DNA from 3 places in the Dechloromonas sp. ARDL1 genome. Region 3 is predicted to be linked to each of the others. Evidence: riboswitches for the same ligand, from Rfam matches in the RefSeq annotation. Region 3 holds a riboswitch; each other region holds the start of a gene.

Region 1 (7,258 bases), 1.3 Mb from region 3:
GATTCTCCGCCAGCAGGCGGAAACGGAAATGGCCAGCGGCGATGCCAAGACCGCCGAAGAGACCTACCGCGCCATCCTCAACAACTACGAATTTCCCTGGGCCCGCGCCGGCGTGGCGCGCAGCCTGCACAAGCAGGAGCGCCTGAGCGAGGCACGCGAGGAAATCGAGCGCGTGGTCAGCAACACGCCAACGTTCTTCGATGCCGCCGATCTCAAGGCCAGCATCTGCATGGCCCAAGGCGAAGCCGAAGAGGCGCAGCGCGTACTCGACGAGGTAGCCAAGAAGACCCCGCGCAACTACTTGCGCAAGCGCCTGCTGGCCGAAGCCGCGACCCTCAATGGCGACGATGAGGCTGCGCGCGCCGCGATGGCCGACGTCATCGCCAACGACACCATGCCCGGCGCCGTACAGCCGGAAGACCGGCTCGCCCTGGCGCGCAGCCAGGTCAACGCCAACGACCTGATATCGGCGGAAAAAACGCTGGTCGGCCTGAAGGAGTCGGAACTGCAGAACCTGACACTCGATCTGCAGGCCAGCTATGCGGCGCTGCTGGCGATCTCTTCGCCCGGCAAAGGCAAGCCGCGCTTTGCCGGCCTGCGCCCGGCGCTGATGTCGGCCGCACTGGAATCCACGCCGCGCCTGGACATCCTGCGCGCCGCGCTGACGCTAAGCGACCATGAGTTGGCCGACCATCAGGCCGAAACCCTGATGGAGGCCGACGACGCCAAGAAGACCTTTGGCAGCACGCGCAAGCTCTACGCCCTGCACGGACGGGAAATGGATTTCCGCAACATCCAGAAGCAGGTCGCGCTCAAGCGCATCAAGCACGAGACACCCGCCGCCTGAACGGCGGCACCCTTCAGCGCGGCAGCCAGGGGGCCAGCTTCGACCAGTCGAGCGCCGCCTCAACCGAATCGGCCAGCCGATCCAGATCGGCCTCGCGCCGGGCGGCGAAATCGACGGATTGACTTTCGGTCATGCCGGCCCAGGCGAGCAGGGCGCCGAGTGCTTCCGGATGGTCGAACACGCCGTGGCAATAGGTGCCGAGTACCTGGCCGTCATCGGAAATGGCGCCATCTTGCCGGCCATCGGCCAGTTCGACGGCGGCAGCAGCCAGCCCCGCGCCGCGCGTCACGCCGAGATGGATTTCGTAGCCGGTCATGGCCGGATTTCCGGGCAGGGCCAGGCGACCGCTCACGTTGCGCAACTGCTTTTCGCTTTCCAGCGTCGTTTCAACGTCGAGTACCGCGAGGCCCGGCGTGCTGCCGGCCCCTCCCTCCAGGCCAAGCGGGTCGTGAATCGTCCGGCCGAGCATCTGGTAGCCGCCGCACAGACCGATGACCTTGCCGCCATAACGCAGGTGCTTGCGGATCGCCCGATCCCAGCCCTGCGTGCGCAGCCAGTCGATGTCGGCCCGCACCGCCTTGGAGCCGGGCAAGACGATCAGGTCGGCCGCCGGCGGCGCTTCGCCCGGCCCGACCCAGCGGAAGTCGACTTCCGGATGCAGGCGCAGCGGGTCGAGATCGTTGTGGTTCGAGGTACGCGGATAAGCGGGCGCAACGACCTTCAGTTTCGCGCCGCGCTTGTCGCCGATGGCTGACGTGGCAATAGCGTCCTCGGCGTCGAGCATCAAGCCGTGCAGGTAGGGCAGGACGCCGAGCACCGGCTTGCCGGTACGCTCCTCCAGCCAGGTCAGGCCGGATTCGAGCAGGCTGATGTCGCCGCGAAAGCGGTTGATGACGAAACCGACGACCCGGTTCTGCTCGGATGGCGACAACAGTTCGAGCGTGCCGACCAGATGGGCGAACACGCCCCCCCGGTCGATGTCGGCGACGATGATCACCGGACAATCCACCGCCTCGGCGAAGCCCATGTTGGCAATATCGCGGGCGCGCAGGTTGATCTCGGCCGGGGAGCCGGCGCCTTCGACCAGCACGCAGTCGTAGCCTGCCATCAGGCGCTCCCAGGATTCGAGCACGGCCTTCATCGCCCGCGGCTTGTATTCCTGATAGTCGCGCGCGTTCAGGTCGGCCGCCACCTTGCCGTGGATAACGACCTGCGCCTTCTTGTCGGTGGTCGGCTTCAACAGCACCGGGTTGAAATCGGTATGCGGCGCCAATCCGCAGGCCAGCGCCTGCAGCGCCTGCGCCCGACCGATCTCGCCCCCGTCGACGGTCACCGCCGAATTGAGGGCCATGTTCTGCGGCTTGAACGGCGCGACGCGCACGCCCCGGCGCTTGAGAATGCGGCATAGCGCAGCGACCAGCGTGGATTTTCCGGCATCGGAAGTGGTCCCCTGGACCATCAGGGCAGAACGGAGCATGGCGAGCCAAATAGACAAAAACGTGGATTATCGCGGAAATGGGATGGGCTGGACCGGCAATACGCGATAAAGCGCGCGGTGCGCCACGGCGATAAAATCCCGAATCGACGGCGGTGCGACGATCCGCACCGGCAGCCCCGTTCAAAAACCGAAAACCATGACGACCGCCATCTCAAACCTCGCCACCTTGATCCGTTCGATGGAACCGGTGCTCCATGCCGGCACCTATGCCTACTGCGTCGTTCCGCACGGCAGCGACATGGCGGGTCTCAAGCCCGTGGCGACGATTGTCGAGAGCGAAGGCATCACGGTGATCCTGCCCGAGGAACAGGCCGTCGAAGCCGGGCTGGCCATTGTGTTTCGCGCGGCATGGATCACCCTGACGGTTCATTCGGACCTCCAGGCTGTCGGCCTGACTGCGGCCTTTGCCGGCGCGCTGGGGCAGGCGGACATCAGCTGCAACGTGGTTGCCGGCACCTTTCACGACCACCTCTTCGTTCCGGTCGAGCGCGGAGAGCAGGCACTGGCCACGCTGATCATGCTGCAGCAGGGCATTGCGATCCGGCCTGCCGCGATACCGGCCGATCTTGAGGCAGTGACCGCCATCTTCCGGGAATACGTCGCCAGCCCGACGGTCAGTCTGGCGTACCAGGACTACGCAGCGGAATTCGCCGACTTGCCCGGAAAATACGCCGAACCCGATGGCCGCATCCTCCTCGCCTGGCACGATGGCGCGGTCGTCGGCTGCGCCGCGCTGCGTCGGGTCGATGGCCGGCGCTGCGAATTGAAACGGGTATACGTCCGCCCCGCCGCCCGAGGTCGCCACATCGGCCGGATGCTGGTCGAACGGATGATCGACGAAGCGAAGAAGGCCGCTTATGCGACGATGTGCCTCGATGTGCTGCCCGAGTTCGCGGCCGCGCGACAATTGTATGAAACGCTGGGCTTCGCGCCGGCGCCGCCGGTCAGCTACAACCCCGTTCCCGGCACCGCCTTCCTCGCTCTCGACCTGTCGTAAGACCGCCGTCGCGCGACCCCGCCTCGACCTGTTATCCTTCGCACTTCAAGTCTCTCGGTGCCGCTTGTTCATGCAGGCGGAGAATCGGGAAGGCGGTGCGATTCCGCCACGTGCCCAACGCTGTAAGGAGGACGTTTGCCGCACATTGCCACTGGCTTCGGCCGGGAAGGCGCGGCAACGGATGAATCCAAGTCAGAAGACCGGCCGGGGGACGAAACAAGGCTGCATGGACAGGCAGCCAGCGTTTTTCCACAAGGGGAATTCATGGAAAACCAGAACGACCACGCCTTTTCGGACGCCGAGCGCGCCGCCGTCTATCGCACCATTTTCAACCGTCGCGACGTGCGCGGCCAGTTCCTGCCCGACCCCGTGCCCGACGAGGTGCTCGCCCGCGTCATGCTGGCCGCCCACCATGCCCCCTCGGTCGGCTTCATGCAGCCGTGGAACTTCCTGCTCGTCCGTTCGCCCGAGGTCAAGCAGCGGGTGCGCGACGTCTTCGCCAAGGCCCATGCCGAAGCAGCGATGATGTTCCCGGAGGGCAAACGGGAAACCTACAGCAAGCTCAAGCTGGAAGGCATCGTCGAATCGCCGGTCAACCTGTGCATCACCTGCGACCGCGAACGCACCGGCCCGGTCGTCGTCGGCCGTACCCACATCAAGACCATGGATCTGTACAGCAGCGTGTGCGCCGTGCAGAACCTGTGGCTGGCGGCCCGCGCCGAGGGGCTGGGGGTCGGCTGGGTCAGCATCTTCAACCAGCCGGAATTGCAGGAAGCGCTGGGCATGCCGGCCGACATCGTACCCATCGCCTACCTGTGCATCGGCTACGTCAGCCACTTCCACGACAAGCCGGAGTTGGAAAAAGCCGGCTGGCTGCCGCGCCTGCCGATTGCCGACCTGCTTTATTACGACCAGTGGGGCCAGGCCGACGCCACCCGGCAGGAATCGCTGACCGGGGCGCTGGCCGCCATGCAGGACGATATCCAGCAGCGGGGCATCTTCCCGAAATGATGCCGGACGGCGCGCTCGCCATGCCGCTGGCCGCCCTCGCGGCGGTGGTGCTCGACCGCCTGCTCGGCGAGCCGCGCCGTTTTCACCCGCTGGTCGGTTTCGGCAAACTGGCCGGCGCCGTCGAGAAACGTTTCAACCGACGCAGCCGCCTGACCGGCATCGCCGCCTGGGCGCTCGTCGTGCTGCCTTTCGTCGCCTTGGCCGCCGTGCTGCGCCCGCACGCAGCGTTCGCCGTCGATGTCGCGCTGCTCTATTTCGCGCTCGGCGCCCGCAGCCTGGCCGAACATGCCGAGGCGGTCGCCCGCCCGCTGCGCGCAGGGCGACTCGACGAGGCGCGTCAGCGTGTCGGCTGGATGGTGTCGCGGGATACGACGCAACTCGACGAGTCCGGCGTCGCCAAGGCCGGCATGGAATCGGTACTGGAAAACGGCAACGACGCCATCTTCGGCGCCCTGTTCTGGTTCGCGCTGCTCGGCGGCCCCGGCGCCCTGCTGTTCCGGCTGGCCAACACGCTGGATGCGATGTGGGGCTACCGAACCGAGCGTTTCAATCGCTTCGGCTGGGCGGCGGCTCGCATCGACGACCTTTTGAACTGGATACCCGCTCGCCTGACAGCGCTGACCTACGCCCTGCTCGGCAAGACGCGGCAGGCGCTGGCCTGCTGGCGCGCCCAGGCACCGGGCTGGGAAAGCCCGAATGCCGGGCCGGTGATGTCGGCCGGTGCCGGCAGCCTCGGTGTCCTGCTCGGCGGTGCCGCCATCTACCACGGGCAGGAGGAAATCCGCCCGCCGCTCGGCACCGGCCCCGCCCCGGTAGCGGCCGACCTCGACCGGGCCATCGCCCTGATCCGGCACAGCCTGTGGCTATGGCTGGCCGTCTTTTTCGTGATTGGATTCCTGCATGCTTGAACACGGTGGCCGCCTGCGCGCAGCCGCAGCGCACTACGACATTCCGCTCGACCGTTGGCTCGACTTGTCTACCGGCATCAATCCGGAGGGCTGGCCGGTCCCTGCCCTGCCTGCCTCGGTCTGGCAGCGCCTGCCGGAAACCGGCGATGGCCTGGAGTCGGCCGCCACGGCCTATTACGGCAACGCCAATCTGTTGCCGCTGGCCGGCTCCCAGGCCGGCATCCAGTGCCTCCCGGCCCTGCTGCCCAAGGCCGCGGTCGCCTGCATCGCTCCCATCTATGCCGAGCATCCGCAAGCATGGCACCAGGCCGGCCACAAGCTCCGCTTCCTGCAGAATGCCACGCTGCCCCGCGCGCTGGCGGCGATCACGCCCTACGTCCTGCTGTGCAATCCGAACAACCCGACCGCCGACCGCCATCCGGTCGAGGTGGTGATCGACGCCGCCCGGCAGCTGAAAAAACGCGGCGGCTGGCTGATCGTCGACGAAGCCTTCATCGATGCCACGCCCGAACAAAGCCTGACGCCGCTGGCCGGCACCGACGAGGCGCCCAACCTCGTCGTCTTCCGCTCGCTCGGCAAATTCTTCGGCCTGGCCGGGGCGCGGGTCGGCTTCGTGTTCGCCGCCCCCGAGTTGCTGAACCGCATGCAGGAATCCATGGGCCCGTGGACAATCCCCGGCCCATCCCGCGAGGTAGCCCGCCAGGCGCTGCTCGACACGACATGGCAAAACGCCACCCGCAGCCGTCTGCAGACACAGGCCGACCGCCTGCAGGCTTTGCTATCGCCGCTCGGCGAGGTCAAGGCGACTTCGCTGTTCGCCACGCTGAACTCGGCCCAGGCCGGCGAACTCCACGAACACCTGGCCAGCCGCGCCATCCTGACCCGCCGCTTCGACCAGCAACCCTTGCTCCGCTTCGGCCTGCCCGGCGATGCGACCGAATGGCAGCGCCTGGCAGACGCCCTGAACGAATGGCAGCCCGCATGACCATCGGCCAGCTCGCAATCCTGCTCTCGGGTTTTGCCCTGGCCGGCCTGGCTCGCGCCGACCTCAACCTCAAGGACGATACTGGCCAGGAAGTCCGCCTCAAGGTCCCCGCCAAGCGCATCGTCGCCCTCGCCCCGCATATCGCGGAAAGCCTCTATGCAGCGGGTGCCGGGGACAAGCTGGTGGGCACCGTGGACTACAGTGACTACCCGCCGGAAGCGAAAAAACTCGCCCGGGTCGGCGGTTATTCCCGCATCGACCTTGAAGCCGTCGCCGCACTCAGGCCCGACCTGGTGCTGGCCTGGGAGAGCGGCAACAACATGACCCAGGTCAACAAGCTGAAGGCGCTGGGGCTGACCGTCTACGTTTCCCAACCGAACAAGATGGAGAACATCGCCGATCAACTGGAACGCCTCGGTCAGCTGGCCGGTACCGAAGCGGTTGCCAAGCCGGCAGCCGAGCGCTTCCGGCAAAAACTGGAGAGCTTGCGCAAGGCCAATGCGGCCAAGCCCAAGGTGCGCGTTTTCTACCAGATCTGGAAAGCCCCGCTGATGACGGTCGGCGGACCGCAGATCATCAGCGACGCCATCAAGCTGTGCGGCGGGGAAAATGTTTTCGGCCATCTCGGCAAGATGGCGCCGACCGTCAGCGTCGAGGCGGTGCTCGAAGCCGACCCGGAGGCCATCGTCGCCACCGGCATGGGCGACTCGAAGCCGGAATGGCTGCACGACTGGGACAAATGGACCCAATTGACGGCCGTCAAGCGTGACAACCTGTTCCATATCAACCCGGACATCATGCAACGCCATACGCCGCGTATTCTCGACGGCGCCGAGAAACTTTGCGCCCACCTCGATGTCGCAAGAAGCCGTCGTCCCGCCAAATAAAACATGCCCCGCCTGCCCCAACGCATCGTCTGCCTGACCACCGAAACCGTCGAAGTTCTCTACGCCCTCGGCGAACAGGACCGCATCGTCGGCATTTCCGGGTATACCGTCCGACCACCCGAGGC
Region 2 (7,258 bases), 2.1 Mb from region 3:
CGGCCATGGCCTTGTTGACGAAAAGATAGCGCCCATCCAGCCCCTTTGCCCAGATCATGTCCGGCACGTTGTCGCACATCAGGCGCAGCAGGTTGGCCAGGCCGGTGGCGCTGGCTTCGCTCTCGCGCAAGGCCGCATCGGCGAGGCGGCGCTCCGCCATCTCATCCTCCAGGCGCATATTGGCGGCGATAGCCTGCATGGCCCAATTGGCATTGATCGTTCCCTTGCGCAAGATGGCGCCCACCAGTAGAAATAGTGCGACGGCCAGCCACAGGAACATGACCTCGCCGGTTTGGACCGCCAGGTACAAATAGCGCAAGCCGAGCGGGATGGTGATCGACAGCCCGAGCGTCAGGAAATAGGACGGCATGGCGGCGTAGGACAAGGTCGCTATCGTGACGATCGCCACGATCAGCGTGAATGCCATGCCGTGCTCGAAAAACCCTGCCGTCGCCGGCACCAGAAAGGTGGCCAGGGCACAACTGCCACCGACCAGCAGCCCGAAGGCGTAGCGCCGATGCAGGTAGCGCTCGGCGTTGTCGGAAGTCAGCCCGACCCGTTTGATATGCGCCTCGTAACGGGACATCGCCAGCGTGACCAACAGCACGAAGATCATCCAGCCGACCGCCCAGTCCCGCGCCAGGCCGGCATGCACCAGGACGACAACGAACAGGCCCGAGGAGGCGGCAATGCTGAGCATGTTTCCGGCGGCGTGATCGAAAAACGTGCCGATGCAAATCAGGCGAAGACGTTCTTCGAACGACAATTTCCGGTCCGCCTCCCCAAAAGCGGGCCGCAACAACAGATCGTGAGACATGAATGTCCTCTTGTGGTTGATTCAATGGCGCCCCTCAAGCCCGGGGGCGGTTTCGATTCTATGCCAATCGCAAAACCAGAAATACTTCGCTCAGGCAACCTGTCGTACGCCACCCAGCGCCAGCCAGCCACGTAGCACACGATAGCCGACCCACAGGCCGAGCAGGACGATCAGGATCCAGGCGATGGGAATGCCGATGATGGTGATGATCAGCAAACCATAAACCACCAACCAGAGCAGCGTGAACCAGAAGGTGCGAATCTGCCAGACGAAGTGGCTTTCCAGCCACGTGCCGGCGACGTCGCTGCGCTTCAGGTAATTGAGGAAGACGGCGACCAGCGATGGCAGGCCGAAGACGAAACCGCCGGCGACGGTTGCCGACGAGGTGACGCCGATGACCACGGCCACGGCATGCAAACCGTAGATGACATGGGTCAACTGGACCAGAGACGGGCGAACACCACGCAGATCGGGAGAGGGGACAGGCTCGTTCATAACGATTACTCCGCCAGTTTCTTTTGCATGAGCAGCGCGTTGCCGGCTGCCGGATCAAGCACGTAGGGCGCGAAACCCGCCCGCCGATAGGAGGCCATCGCCCGCATGTTGCTGGAAAGAACCTCCAGCGTCAGCTTGCAGCAACTGAGTTCCCGGGCGCGCGTTTCGGCCCAGGCCAGCAAAGCCTGGCCGATCCCGCGCCCACGGTGTCCTGCGCGCACGATGAGATCGTGAACATTGAGCAGCGGCATGGCCGCGAAGGTGGAAAAGCCGGCAAAGCAGTCGATCATGCCGACTGCCTCGCCATCCAGCCAGGCCAACGCGCCATGGAAGCCGGGCACCGCCTTCAGGGTGTCGACCAGATGGATCTTGGCGTACGCTGAAAGACCATCGCCGCCACCCATCGGATCACGAGCGTAGTGATCGAGCAGGTCGAGAAAGGCCTCGACGTGGCTCAGGTCGGTCAGATCAGTCGGGGTGATGACAAGACGGGCATGCATGGTGGGTGATGCCAGATGGCTGAGAAAAGCACCATATTAAGCGCCCGCCCGCCACGGCTCAACCCATCGCGAAAACGGTCTCCGTTCCCTCGTCCCAGCCATCCCACAGAAAATCGTCGGCCCTGGCGTCGGCGATCAGGCGCAGGGCGTAATTGACCTGCTCCTTGTAGAACTCGCAGAAGGCGCCGGTCCTGTCCATGCCGCCGTTCATCTCGAAGGCTTCAGCCGGGCACGGCGAACCGCAGAAATGACGGATCGCGCAATCGCCGCAGGGGCTGAAACGGTCGACATCACGGCTCGTCACTTCGCGGAAGGCAGCTGAATCCAATGCCGCCTCGACGCCACCGGTCAGCAGGTTGCCGCCGTTGAAGCGCGGCAGGCCGATGAACTCGCTGCACGGATAGAGGCTGCCGTCGGCAGCCAGTGCGAAAAAGGCACGACCACCGCCGCAGGGCGAAATGTCGCACATCAGGCGACGCGCCGTCGGGGCCAGGATACCGATCAGGATATTGGCGAAGTTGGCGACCATCAGTTTGCGGCCGGTTTCCCGGTACAAGGCGTGGGTGCGGTCCAGCGCGGCAAAGAAGGCCTTGGCCAATTCACCGTCGGCCGGCTTGACACCGCGTGCCCCGGGCAGCGTGCAGCGTACGGTGTTGAGCATGCAGGTCGGTACTTCATGGGCGTGGAACAACTCGACCATATCGGTCAGGTAAGGCAGGTTCTCGGTCGTGCAGGTCGTGATGACGCTCCACGAGCCGTAACCGCGCAATTTTTCCATCGCCCGCAGCACCTTGGCGTGCACGCTCTTGCCGCCCCAGGTCAGCCGGGTGGCGTCGGTGATCTCCGCCGCCGGGCCGTCGAGCGACAGGCCGATGCTGACATTGCGCGAAGTCAGGAAATCGAGCGCCGCGTCGTCGAGCAAGGTGCCGTTGGTCTGCACGCCGAAGACGAAATCGTCCCTGAAAACATCGATCGCTGCGAAAACGGCGGCCCGATTCATCAGCGGCTCGGCGCCGTGGAAGATGGCGCGCGGCTTGCGGCCTTCCGGCATCACCGAGCGGAAGTAGTCGCGCAACTTGCCCAGCGAGGTGAGCAGGGTGCCGACCGGCATGTGCCTGCCGGCGCTGCGCTGGCTATCGGGCAAGTAGCAGTAGGTGCAGTCGAGATTGCAGCGCTCGGTCGGGTTCAAATAAACGCCGGAGGGCTTCAGGGCGAAGCGCAGGGCATGCAGTTCCTGGCGGAATCCCTCGGCTTTTTCGCGATAGGCGGCGAGCGTCGCCGGATCGAGTCCCGCACCGACCTTGTTCTTGTCGACCAGCGCCCAGAATGCGGTATCCGGGTCGGTCAGCGCGGCGTAGGTCGCGTGCCCGATGTCCACGGGCTGGAAATGCGGGGGGCGCGTCGCCCCCTGGGGCAGTGCCGCGGTCATTTAGCCGCCTTCCGGTCCATCAGCACATAGTGCGAGAGGCCGATACCATCCGGATTGCAGCGCTTGCGAATGGCGATGGTCGGGATGGCCGGCTGTGCCTGCAGCGTGGCGCTGGCCTGGGTTTCAATGGTGCCGGGTGCGACTTGAGAAACGATCTGGGACATTTTCCACTCCTCGGGAAGACAAAAACAAAAAGGGCCCCGGCTGAGTACACGCTTGTCACATGCGCTCAGCCGGAGCCCTTGCCTTGGCTCCAGTCAGGAATCGAATCGTCTTCTGGCTTCCGGATCAGCCGAAGCGCTGCGCCTTCCCGGCGAGGTAAGCCTCGCAAGTGGCTGGTCTGGCGACCGTGCAGTCTTCGTCCCCGGTTACAGCGGCGGGCCCGCCACGGATTCGCACCGTGTTCCGTATTTCGATTCCAACAGGAGGGCGGATTCTCTCAAAGCCCCGAACAGCGGGTCAATTCGTCCTAAATATCTAGTTCCTGCCACATGGCATCGACGCGTTTTTTGACGTCGTCATCCATGACAATGGGCCGCCCCCACTCGCGATTCGTCTCACCCGGCCACTTGTTGGTCGCATCCAGCCCCATCTTGGAGCCGAGACCGGCGACCGGCGAAGCGAAGTCGAGGTAGTCGATGGGCGTGTTGTCGACCAGCGTCGTGTCGCGCGTCGCGTCCATGCGCGTCGTCATCGCCCAGACCACTTCCTTCCAGTCACGGATGTCGATGTCGTCGTCCACGACGATGATGGTCTTGGTGTACATGAACTGGCGCAGGAAGCTCCAGATGCCGAACATGATGCGCTTGGCGTGGCCGGGGTACTGCTTCTTGATACTGACGATGGCCATGCGGTACGAGCAGCCCTCGGGCGGCAGGTAGAAATCGACAATTTCCGGGTACTGCTTCTGCAACAGCGGCACGAAGACCTCGTTGAGCGCGACGCCGAGCACGGCCGGCTCGTCGGGCGGCTTGCCGGTGTAGGTGCTGTGGTAGATCGGATTGCGGCGCATGGTGATGCGCTCGATGGTGAATACCGGGAACTCGGCCTGCTCGTTGTAGTAGCCGGTGTGGTCGCCATAAGGGCCTTCCATGGCCATCTCGCCGGGGTTGATCACGCCTTCGAGGACGATCTCGGCCGAGGCCGGCACCTGCAAGGTCGAGCCGAGACACTGGGTGAGCTCTGTCTTGCCGCCGCGCAACAGGCCAGCGAACTGGTATTCGGACAGCGAATCTGGCACCGGCGTCACGGCACCGAGGATGGTCGCCGGATCGCAACCAAGCACCACGGCCACCGGGAACGGTTGCCCCGGGTTGGCCAGCTGGTGGTCGCGGAAATCGAGCGCGCCGCCGCGATGCGCCAGCCAGCGCATGATCACCTTGTTCGGCCCCAACACCTGCTGGCGGTAGATGCCGAGGTTCTGGCGGGTCTTGTGCGGCCCGCGCGTGACGACCAGGCCCCAGGTGATCAGCGGCGCGATGTCGCCCGGCCAGCAGTGCTGGATGGGCAGGCGCGACAAGTCGACGTCCTTGCCCTCCCACACCACCTCCTGGCACGGCGCATTCGACACCCTCTTCGGCGCCATGTTGAGCACCTGCTTGAGGATGGGCAGCTTCTCCCAGGCGTCCTTCAGGCCCTTGGGTGGTTCCGGCTCCTTGAGATAGGCCAGCAACTTGCCGACCTCGCGCAGCGCCAGCACCGATTCCTCGCCCATGCCCAGCGCCACGCGCTGCGGCGTGCCGAACAGGTTGGCGAGCACCGGAATATCATGCGCCCGGCCCTGCGTCGTCGGCTTCTCGAACAGCAGCGCCGGCCCGCCGGCGCGCAGCACGCGGTCGCCGATCTCGGTCATTTCGAGATGGGTATCGACCGGCATGCCGATACGCTTCAGATCGCCGGTCTTTTCCAGTTGCGACATGAAGTCGCGCAGATCATGGTATTTCATCGCGTACGGTACGAAAAATGGCAGCCGACACAGGCCGCGGTCAGTTTGGGTAACTGGGCCAGCGCCTTGTCGCGATCGCCGGTCTTGGCGACGGCGGCAAATTCGCTGACCGCCTTGTGACCATCCATGCCGATACCGTGCATGGCCGGCGGCATGTGCGGACCGGGACGAGCGTCGAAAGGCTTGCTGCGGTGCTTGCCCATGGCCGAGACGCCGAGCTTGGCTTCCGCCACCTCGCCGGCCTCGCGCACCTTTCCTTCGGCCATCAGCGTCAGCACCTCGTTGACGGCTACCAGGTTGTCGAGCATTTCCTGACGCAAGACCTCCTGCGCCGGCTCGGGCAGCTTGGCCAGTTGGCGCGCATCTTCGGCCATGGCTAGCGTCGAGGCCAGGGCCAACAGGGAAAACAGGGCTTTCATCAGAGACTCCTTCCGGAAATCAGGAAATCGAGCGCGATACCGGCGAAGATGGCGGCACCGACCCAATTGTTGTGCAGGAAAGCCTTGAAGCACGGCATGCGCTCGCGGCCCCTGATCCAGGTGTAATGCACGCCCATGATGCCGGCCGCAACGGCCAGCCCGGCATGAAAGGCCCAGCCCAGATGCAGGCTGTAGCCGACCCAGCCGATGACGCCCAGCGTCACCGCATAGCATGCCATTACCGCCGCCACGTCGTAGCGGCCGAAGGTGATGGCCGAGGTCTTGATGCCGATCTTCAGGTCGTCATCGCGGTCGACCATGGCGTATTCGGTATCGTAGGCGACCGCCCAGAAAACGTTGGCGAGCAGCAGCCACCACGCCTCGGCTGGAACGCCGCCCTGATGCGCTGCATAGGCCATCGGGATGCCAAAGCCGAAGGCGATGCCCAGATAGGCCTGCGGAATGGCCAGAAAACGCTTGGTGAAGGGGTAGCTGGCGGCGAGAAAGAGGGCCGGTACGGACAGCCAGATGACCAGCGGCTTGCCGAGCAGCAGCACCAGTACGAAGGAGGCGACGCACAATCCTGAGAAGAGCCACAGCGCCTCGCGGGTACTCACCTTGCCCGCCGTCAGTGGCCGCTCCTTGGTGCGTTCGACGTGCTTGTCGAAATCGCGGTCGGCGAAGTCGTTGATCACGCAGCCGGCAGAGCGCATCAGCACGGTGCCGAGCACGAACACCCAGAGCACCATGAAATCCGGACGCCCCAGGGCTGACAGCCACAGGGCCCACAGCGTCGGCCAGAGCAGGAGCATGATGCCGATCGGCTTGTCGAGCCGCATCAGCTTTTCGTACAGGTCGAGTTTTTCCTTGAGCGCAGTCCAGTTCATCTTTGGATTCTATCGCGGGGCCGCATACTCATTGCGCCGTCTGACGGCGGGCCTGCTGCCAGGCCACCACGGCCTGCCCGGAATGGGCGAGAATGGCCTGATAGTGCGCTTCCGGCAGCGCATGGCGCAACGAGGCGAACAGTTGCTGCGTGCCGTCCTGCGCCAGTGGTGATTCGGGCGCCTTGTCGGAAAGCAGGCAAACCTGGATATTAGCCAGCGCGTCGGCCACCAGGCGCCAGCCCAGTTCCGGCATTTTCCGGTCGAGCGCCACCATCAGGCTGCCCAGCGTCTGCACGATGGCCTCGACCTGCTCCGCCGACTCGGATGCCGCCATGGCATGCCACAGCGCCATGTGGATGCCACGCCGCAGATCGACCTTGAAATCGATGGCATCGCTTTCGACAGCCTCGATCTGCTCGAAATATTTCTGGAAACGGCTTTCCTCGCGCGCATCGAGACGCGTGCGCAAGCCACCGATCAAGGCCGTCAGCGGATGGATGGCAGTCAACCCAAAAGCCTGCGTATAAGCCAGGCCCCACTGGTCGAGGCCGCTGATCAACAGGGCCAGGCGCAAGGCGCGGGCATCGTCATCGCCGCCGGCCCGGCACCAGTTGGCACACTGCGACGCTACCTCGCCCAGCACACCCACATCGGGAGCCCCATCGTTCGACACGGCCTGGCGGAATACCCCGGCAAACACATCCTGCGCCATGCGCGCGGCCAGGCGCTGGATATCGGCATTGGCCAGGGCGGCCAGTTGATCGGC
Region 3 (7,258 bases):
AGGCTTTCTTCCAGCCCGCCGTCGTGGTGCAGGAAACGCCCGCCCTGCCGCTCGACCGCATCGCGGTAGGCATCCATGGCGCCAGAACGACCGCCGACGCACAGTACGCACTTGCCGTAGAGGGATTCGGCGGCGTTTTCGCGTGACAGGTCGGCATTTGCAGGTTGCGTTGCCACAGTATCGGCGGTGCGGCCGCTGTTTTCGAGTTCGTCGAGCCGGCGGCGCAGGCGTTCCAGCGTTTCCGCCTGTTCGCGGCATTGGGCGACGAGCGCGCTGGCCCGGGCCTCGGCATCCTCGGCGCGGCGTGCCAGGGCTTGGCGTTGGCGCAGTTCGGGAACACTGTCGCGCAGCTTGGCCAGATCGGCCGACAGACGGGCGATACAGGCATCCCGCCCGGCCTGCTCGGCGCGCAATTCGGTCAGGCGCTCGCCCAGCGCGCGGGTCTCGCCGGCCTTTTCGTTGCGCGCCGCTTCGGCATCCTGGCGTAGGCTGTCGACCTGGCGGCGCAGCTCGGCATTTTCCGCGCGCAGCGCCTGTAGTGTCTTGAGATCGGTTCGCGTGCCAGTGCCGACCTGGTGCTGGATCATGTGGATGTCGCCGTAGATTTCGTGCTCCAGCAGGCTGTCGCAGGCCGGGTGCGTCCACGCCGCCCACAGGGCGCCGGGCAGCTCCATGCCGCTGGCGACGGCTTCCTGCCAATGGCGGCGCACGCCTTCCGCCGTTTTGCTGGCGGCGAAGCGGCGAACGATCAAGGCGTAGCGTTTTTCCAGCGTCTTGTGCAACAGCCCGGCGAGCGCCGTGCGGGTCTCGCAGGCACCGACGGCGGTTGTGTGCAGAACGAAGTCGCTGGTGTCGCGGGGCAGATGCATGACCTTGTGCATCAGGGGGCGCAGCTCATTCACCGCGAAGCAGGTGCCGATGACCGGGCAGTGGAATTTATGGGGAATTTCCCATAGGCGGCGGCGACGCGACGAACTCGCCGTTTCCGGCAATTCGGCCTGCGGACGCTTCAGGAAGCTGGCGTCAATTTCTGGGCCGAGGGCTTTTTTGGCGATGAACAGGCCACCGGCAACATGAAAGGGATGATCGAGCATGGTCAGGCTCCAGTGAGGGCGATTGGCTGGCTGACCGGGTTTCCCGGGGGGCTGGCTGGGGATATCAGGCGTGGGCGTTTTGGAAGATGCCGGTTTGCAGATGGTCGAGTGCTTGTTCTCGCGCCGCCCTCAGGCGCTCGCATTCGCCATGGGCGGTACGCAGGCCGTGGTTGAGGTCGCAGACCCGGCGGGCGGCGGCGATCAAGGCGTCGTTTTCGGCACGCAAGGCCATCAATTGCTGGCCGAGGGCGACGATGCTCTGGCCGTTCTCGAGTTCTTCCAGGCGCTGGCGCAATTGCCGGTTTTCTTCGCTCAGGCGATTGATGTCGTTGGTCAGCGCCACGGTCTGGCGAACGCCTCGGGTGGCTGCACGCCGCAGGGCCTGGCGGGCTTCGCGAAGGGCATTGCGCAACATGGTTTCCGTATCTTCTTCCGGGTCATCGTCTTCGCCTGATCGGGCGAGGACGCTGCGATCCTTAAGCGGGGCAAGCATGGCGGCTCTCCTGGCAGGACAGGCGGGCGCTGGCGCGTTCGCAGAGCTTGCGGGTGTCGTCGTCGACATCGTCCGCATCGCAGATTTGGTCGAGCAGGCGGGCGGCGTTGTGGGCCGAGTGGGCGCAGCCGGTTTCCTCGTGCAGCAGGAGAAGGCTCAGGGCGCCGGCCCAGATTTCGCGGGATGGCATGGTGCCTCCTTTCAAAACGGAAAGGCTGTCAGAAGCGCCGTGCCGAGGAGCAGGGCGGCAATTGAAACATGGGCGATCAGGCTGTTCATGGCACCTCCTGTAGATGAGAATGTTTCTCATCATAAGGGGTTTTTGCTTATTTGCAAATGGGAATTGTTATTATTTGTGACAGAGGGATTTTTCAAGTGGTTCGCAAAGCGCTGTTTGGGCGACTGGATACTGCCGCTAGTGCATAACAATTATTTGACTACTACCGGTAGTGTTCTTGTTGACACCGACCCGCAACGAACGGTAGTCTGAAAAAGTTGATGGTTCCCCGTCAGGGGATTAAAAGGGAATCCGGTGCCGGGCCGTAAGGTCTGAAATCCGGGGCTGCCCCCGCAACTGTCATCGGCGAGCGTTTCGCCATTCTAGCCACTGGTTCTTACCGGGAAGGCGGACGAAACGCGCTGAGCCGAGAGCCAGGAGACCTGCCGCAACGTCCTTCCAACCAACGATGGGGCGGGGTGTCCCTGACGAAAGGTTTTTGCGTGTTGCTGCTCGTCTTTGTTCGTGCGTCGTTTGCCGTCTCGGGCCTGGCCCGCGCCGGCGTTCGTCCTGCGTCCGGCACGCTCTTTCGATTCTCCGCCCCTCATCCCGGAGAGTCGTCGTGTCCTCGAACGTCCTAGCCCGCATTTCCGATTATTCGGCCAGCGAAACGGCGCTTGCCGCCCTGCAAGTCATCCGCCGCAATGGTGCCGTTGTCGCCTTCCATCCGGAGAAGATTTCGGTCGCCCTGACCAAGGCCTTTCTCGCCGTCGAGGGCAGCCAGAGCGCCGTGTCGTCGCGGGTGCGCGAAGTCGTCGCCCGGCTGACCGACACTGTCGTCCGCTCTCTGACCCGCCGCCTGCCGGATGGCGGCACCGTGCATATCGAGGACATCCAGGATCAGGTCGAACTGGCCTTGATGCGCGCCGGCGAACACGACGTCGCCCGCGCCTACGTGCTTTACCGCGAACGCCGCGCCGCCGAGCGAGCCGCGCAGGCGGAAGTGCAGGGCGTGCCGGCGCTGCATGTGACGGTCGACGGCGAGCGTCGCCCGCTCGACGTCGCCGCCTTGCTGAAAACCTGCGAAGCGGCCTGCGCCGGGCTGGGCGAGGGCGTGTCGGCCCGTAGCATCCTCGACCATGCGCTGAAGAACCTCTACGACGGTGTCGCCCTGGCCGAGGTCAGGCAGGCGCTGATCCTCGCCGCGCGCACGCTGATCGAACGCGAGCCGGGCTACAACTACGCTACCGCCCGCCTGTTGCTCGCTAGCCTGATGGACGAAGCCATTGGCCAGCCGGTGGAGCCGGACGCCACTGCTGCGGTGGTCCGCGACTATTTGCCGACATTCATCGCTCAGGGCATCGCCGCCGAGCTGCTCGACCCGCGCCTGAAGGACTATGACCTCGACCGCCTGGCCGCCGCACTCAAGCCGGAGCGCGATCACCTGTTCGGCTACCTCGGCCTGCAAACCCTGTACGACCGCTACTTCCTGCACATCGACGGTCGCCGCATCGAGTTGCCGCAAATCTTCTTCATGCGTGTCGCCATGGGCCTGGCGCTCAACGAGATTGACCGCGAAGCCCGTGCCATCGCGTTCTACGACCTGATCTCCAGCTTCGATTTCATGTGCTCGACGCCGACGCTGTTCAACAGCGGCACGCTGCACTCGCAGTTGTCGTCGTGCTACCTGACGACGGTGGCCGACGACCTCGACGGCATCTACCAGGCGGTCAAGGAAAACGCGCTGCTGCAGAAATACGCCGGCGGCCTGGGCAATGACTGGACGCCGGTGCGCGCGCTGGGCAGCCGCATCAAGGGCACCAACGGGCAGAGCCAGGGCGTCATTCCCTTCCTCAAGGTGGTCAACGACACGGCGGTGGCGGTGAACCAGGGCGGCAAGCGCAAGGGCGCGGTCTGCGCCTACCTCGAAACCTGGCACCTCGACATCGAGGAATTCCTCGATCTGCGCAAGAACACCGGCGACGAGCGCCGCCGCACGCACGACATGAACACCGCCAACTGGATTCCCGACCTCTTCATGCAGCGCGTGCAGGCCGGCGGCGAATGGACGCTCTTTTCGCCTTCCGACGTGCCCGATCTGCACGACAAGTTCGGCGCCGATTTCGCCGCCGCCTACGAAGCCTACGAGGCCAGGGCCGCCGCCGGCGAGATCCGCCTGCACAAGAAGGTGTCGGCCGTGCAGCTGTGGCGCAAGATGCTGACCATGCTGTTCGAGACCGGGCATCCGTGGATCACCTTCAAGGACGCCTGCAACCTGCGCTCGCCGCAGCAGCACGTCGGCGTCGTTCATAGCTCCAACCTGTGCACCGAGATTACGCTGAACACCTCCGACGAAGAAACCGCCGTCTGCAACCTCGGCTCAGTCAACCTGCTGGCCCACCTCAAGGACGGCGCACTCGACCAGGCCAAGCTGGCCCGCACCATCCAGACGGCCATGCGCATGCTCGACAACGTGGTCGATATCAACTTCTACGCCACGCCCAAGGCGCGCAACGCCAATCTGCGCCACCGCCCGGTCGGCCTCGGCATCATGGGCTTTGCCGATTGCCTATATGAGCTCGGCCTGGCCTACGCCTCGGCGGACGCCATCGAATTCGCCGACCGCAGCATGGAAGCCGTCTGCTTCCACGCCTATTGGGCTTCCACCGAGCTGGCCAGCGAACGCGGCCGTTATTCCAGTTTTACCGGCAGCCTGTGGGACCAGGGCATCCTGCCGCTCGATTCCATCGGCCTGCTCGAAGCCGGGCGAGGGGAGGCCGTCGAGGTCGACAGCAGCGCCCGCCTCGACTGGGCGGCTCTGCGCCTGCGCATCGCCACCCATGGCATGCGCAACTCAAACTGCGTCGCTATTGCACCTACCGCCACCATCTCCAACATCGTCGGCGTCTCGGCCAGCATCGAGCCGGCCTATCAAAACCTCTACGTCAAATCCAACCTCTCCGGCGAGTTCACCGTGGTCAACGAAGCCCTGGTGCGCGACCTGAAAGCGCTCGGCCTGTGGGACGAAGTGATGGTCGCCGACCTCAAATACTTCGACGGCTCGCTGGCCCGCATCGACCGCGTGCCGGAAGAACTGAAAGCGCGCTACGCGACAGCCTTCGAGATGGACCCGGTGTGGTTGGTCGAAGCCGCCGCCCGCCGCCAGAAATGGATCGACCAGGCGCAATCGCTCAACCTCTACCTGGCGCTGCCCTCCGGCAAGAAACTCGACGAACTCTACAAACTGGCCTGGAAGCGCGGCCTGAAGACGACTTACTACCTGCGCACGCTGGGTGCCAGCCAGGCGGAGAAAGCCGGCGGACGTGACGACGTGTTGGTACAGGAGGAGCCCAAGTTCTGCGCCATCGACAACCCCGAATGCGAGGCATGCCAGTAGGAAATGCCTCGCGCTCTTTTAACCCAACAAATCACAAGACAACAAGGGGGAATCACGATGTCAAATCAGTCCATCAAGGGGCTTCCCGGCGCACTGGTGTTTGGCGCAGTTTCCGCGCTCATGCCGCAAGCCACGTTGGCCGAAGGCAACACACTCGATACGGTGGTCGTCACCGGGCGTCGCGCCGAGGCACGTCTGGAAGACACGCCGCAGCGCATCGAGGTCATTACCAAGAAGGATATCGAGCGGACGCCAGCACGCGAGCTCACGGATCTGCTCAAGAAGAACACCAGCGTTGATGTCATCCAGTATCCCGGCAATCTCTCCGGCATTGGCATTCGCGGCTTCCGTCCTGAATTCTCCGGCATCAACAAGCGTTCGCTGTTGTTGATCGATGGCCGGCCGGCGATGGCCACCAATCTCAGCCTGGTCAACATGGACAACATCGAACGGGTCGAGGTACTGAAGGGGCCGGCCTCGGCACTCTATGGCTCATCCGCCATGGGCGGCGTGGTCAACCTGATCACCCGCGAGCGACGCGGCGAACTGGGCGGCTTCGCCCAGGTTGGCTATGGCAGTTACGACACTCGCGAAATCCGTGGCAGTGTCGGTGGAGCCTTGTCGCGCTTCTTCGATTTCGACTACAGCGGCTCCTATTTCGATCAGAACGACGACTTCAAGATGGGCGACGGCAATGTTCGTCCGAATACCGCCTACAGCCAGCAGAACCACGCCTTGCGCCTCGGCTTCAATCTGAGCGAGGACTGGCGCCTGCTACTCAGCAGCGACCTCTACCGGGGCCGTGATATCGCGACTCCGGGCGATCTCTCCAAAGGCACCAACGCCCAGAGCAACAAGGACATGGACCGCCAAGGCAACGACCTCAAGCTGACCGGACGCCTGGGGGCACACCGCCTGAGCCTGCGTGCCTTTGGCGGCGAACAGTCTTACGAGTCGTATACCAAGACCACGACGACCGCAGCCGACAAGAAATATCTGCCCTTCCGCAGTTTTGACGAGGTGCTTGAGTACAGCGGCTGGCAGGTTCAGGATCAATGGGCCTGGAGCGACTGGGGGATGACGGTAATTGGCATCGATCAGGAAACCGCCAGACAGACCACTCGCAGCTACCAGGCCAATGGCGCGCGCAAGGCGCCATCGAGCGCCAACAACCAGCGCGAGTCGCTGGGTTATTACGTGCAAAACGCGTTCTTCCTGAACGAGGGGAACACGACCATCGATGTTGGTCTGCGCCGCGATCAGATCACGACGAAAACTTTTGCCACCCCGTTGCTCACGAGTTTCCAGCCGGGTGAAGCCGAATTCTCGACAACCAACCCCAGCATCGGGTTCAAACAGCGCCTGATCGGCGATCTGCGCCTGCACGGTACGGCCGGCAAGGGTTTCGTGCCGCCCTCGGCAGGCGAGCTGACGGGTTCGGCGATCACCGTCAAGGCCCCCAAGAACGATGTCCTGTCTGGTAATGCCGGCTTGAAGCCGGAGTCCAGCGTGACCTGGGATCTCGGCCTGGAGTGGTCATCCGGCGGCGTGTTCGTCGATCTGACTGTCTTCCGTACCAAGGTCAGGGACAAGATCACCCGCGTCCAGATCGGCGAGGATGCCGGCAATCGCTACTACTCCTACGCCAATGCCAATACCGCCCAGATGGAAGGCCTGGAATGGAATGGCCGCTGGCAGGCTGCCGACTTCCTCACGCTCTCGGTGTCCGGCACGCACTACTTCAAGCGGGAGGAAGAGCTGAGCGGCGGAAGGGCGACTATCCGCAATGTACCGGACAACATCCTGCGTGCCGCCGCCGACGTTCAGCAGGGGGCCTGGAGCGGCCGCCTGGGGATGCGTTATGTCGGGGAATTCTTCGATAACGACTGGAACGGCAATAGCAGCAACATCATCGCCTACAAGCCGTTCACGGTTTTCGACCTGTCCGCTTCCTACCGCATCGATCGTCATCAGTCGGTGTCGCTGCTGGTGGACAACCTGTTCGACCGCTTCTATTCGGAAAAGGGAGGCTATCCCTTGCCGGGTCGCAATGGGCG

What was found. A riboswitch is a leader RNA that binds a small molecule or an ion and turns the genes downstream of it on or off. The one in region 3 is predicted to bind cobalamin.
Region 1: it holds a riboswitch for cobalamin, as region 3 does, so the genes downstream of both, bluB (5,6-dimethylbenzimidazole synthase) here and AB6Q56_RS10570 (ribonucleoside-diphosphate reductase subunit alpha) in region 3, are expected to answer to the same signal.
Region 2: it holds a riboswitch for cobalamin, as region 3 does, so the genes downstream of both, cbpA (modified peptide precursor CbpA) here and AB6Q56_RS10570 (ribonucleoside-diphosphate reductase subunit alpha) in region 3, are expected to answer to the same signal.

The regions. Positions count from the first base shown of each region.
Region 1 covers NZ_CP168939.1:3,445,413-3,452,670, forward strand. The annotation lists gene AB6Q56_RS17100 (response regulator) at 1-847, shown strand, start outside; gene AB6Q56_RS17105 (cobyric acid synthase) at 861-2,324, opposite strand; gene AB6Q56_RS17110 (ACT domain-containing protein) at 2,482-3,342, shown strand; cobalamin riboswitch at 3,381-3,565, shown strand; gene bluB (5,6-dimethylbenzimidazole synthase) at 3,607-4,353, shown strand; gene cbiB (adenosylcobinamide-phosphate synthase CbiB) at 4,353-5,261, shown strand; gene cobD (threonine-phosphate decarboxylase CobD) at 5,254-6,246, shown strand; gene AB6Q56_RS17130 (cobalamin-binding protein) at 6,231-7,133, shown strand; gene AB6Q56_RS17135 (cobalamin-binding protein) at 7,137-7,258, shown strand, end outside.
Region 2 covers NZ_CP168939.1:4,241,921-4,249,178, reverse strand. The annotation lists gene AB6Q56_RS21025 (response regulator) at 1-817, opposite strand, end outside; gene AB6Q56_RS21020 (DUF4870 family protein) at 908-1,312, opposite strand; gene AB6Q56_RS21015 (GNAT family N-acetyltransferase) at 1,318-1,812, opposite strand; gene cbpB (peptide-modifying radical SAM enzyme CbpB) at 1,871-3,241, opposite strand; gene cbpA (modified peptide precursor CbpA) at 3,238-3,405, opposite strand; cobalamin riboswitch at 3,494-3,697, opposite strand; gene ubiD (4-hydroxy-3-polyprenylbenzoate decarboxylase) at 3,711-5,186, opposite strand; gene AB6Q56_RS20995 (cytochrome C) at 5,183-5,605, opposite strand; gene ubiA (4-hydroxybenzoate octaprenyltransferase) at 5,605-6,492, opposite strand; gene AB6Q56_RS20985 (hypothetical protein) at 6,521-7,258, opposite strand, start outside.
Region 3 covers NZ_CP168939.1:2,145,854-2,153,111, reverse strand. The annotation lists gene AB6Q56_RS10585 (DUF2325 domain-containing protein) at 1-1,094, opposite strand, end outside; gene AB6Q56_RS10580 (hypothetical protein) at 1,159-1,587, opposite strand; gene AB6Q56_RS10575 (hypothetical protein) at 1,571-1,777, opposite strand; cobalamin riboswitch at 2,070-2,269, shown strand; gene AB6Q56_RS10570 (ribonucleoside-diphosphate reductase subunit alpha) at 2,427-5,201, shown strand; gene AB6Q56_RS10565 (TonB-dependent receptor plug domain-containing protein) at 5,259-7,258, shown strand, end outside.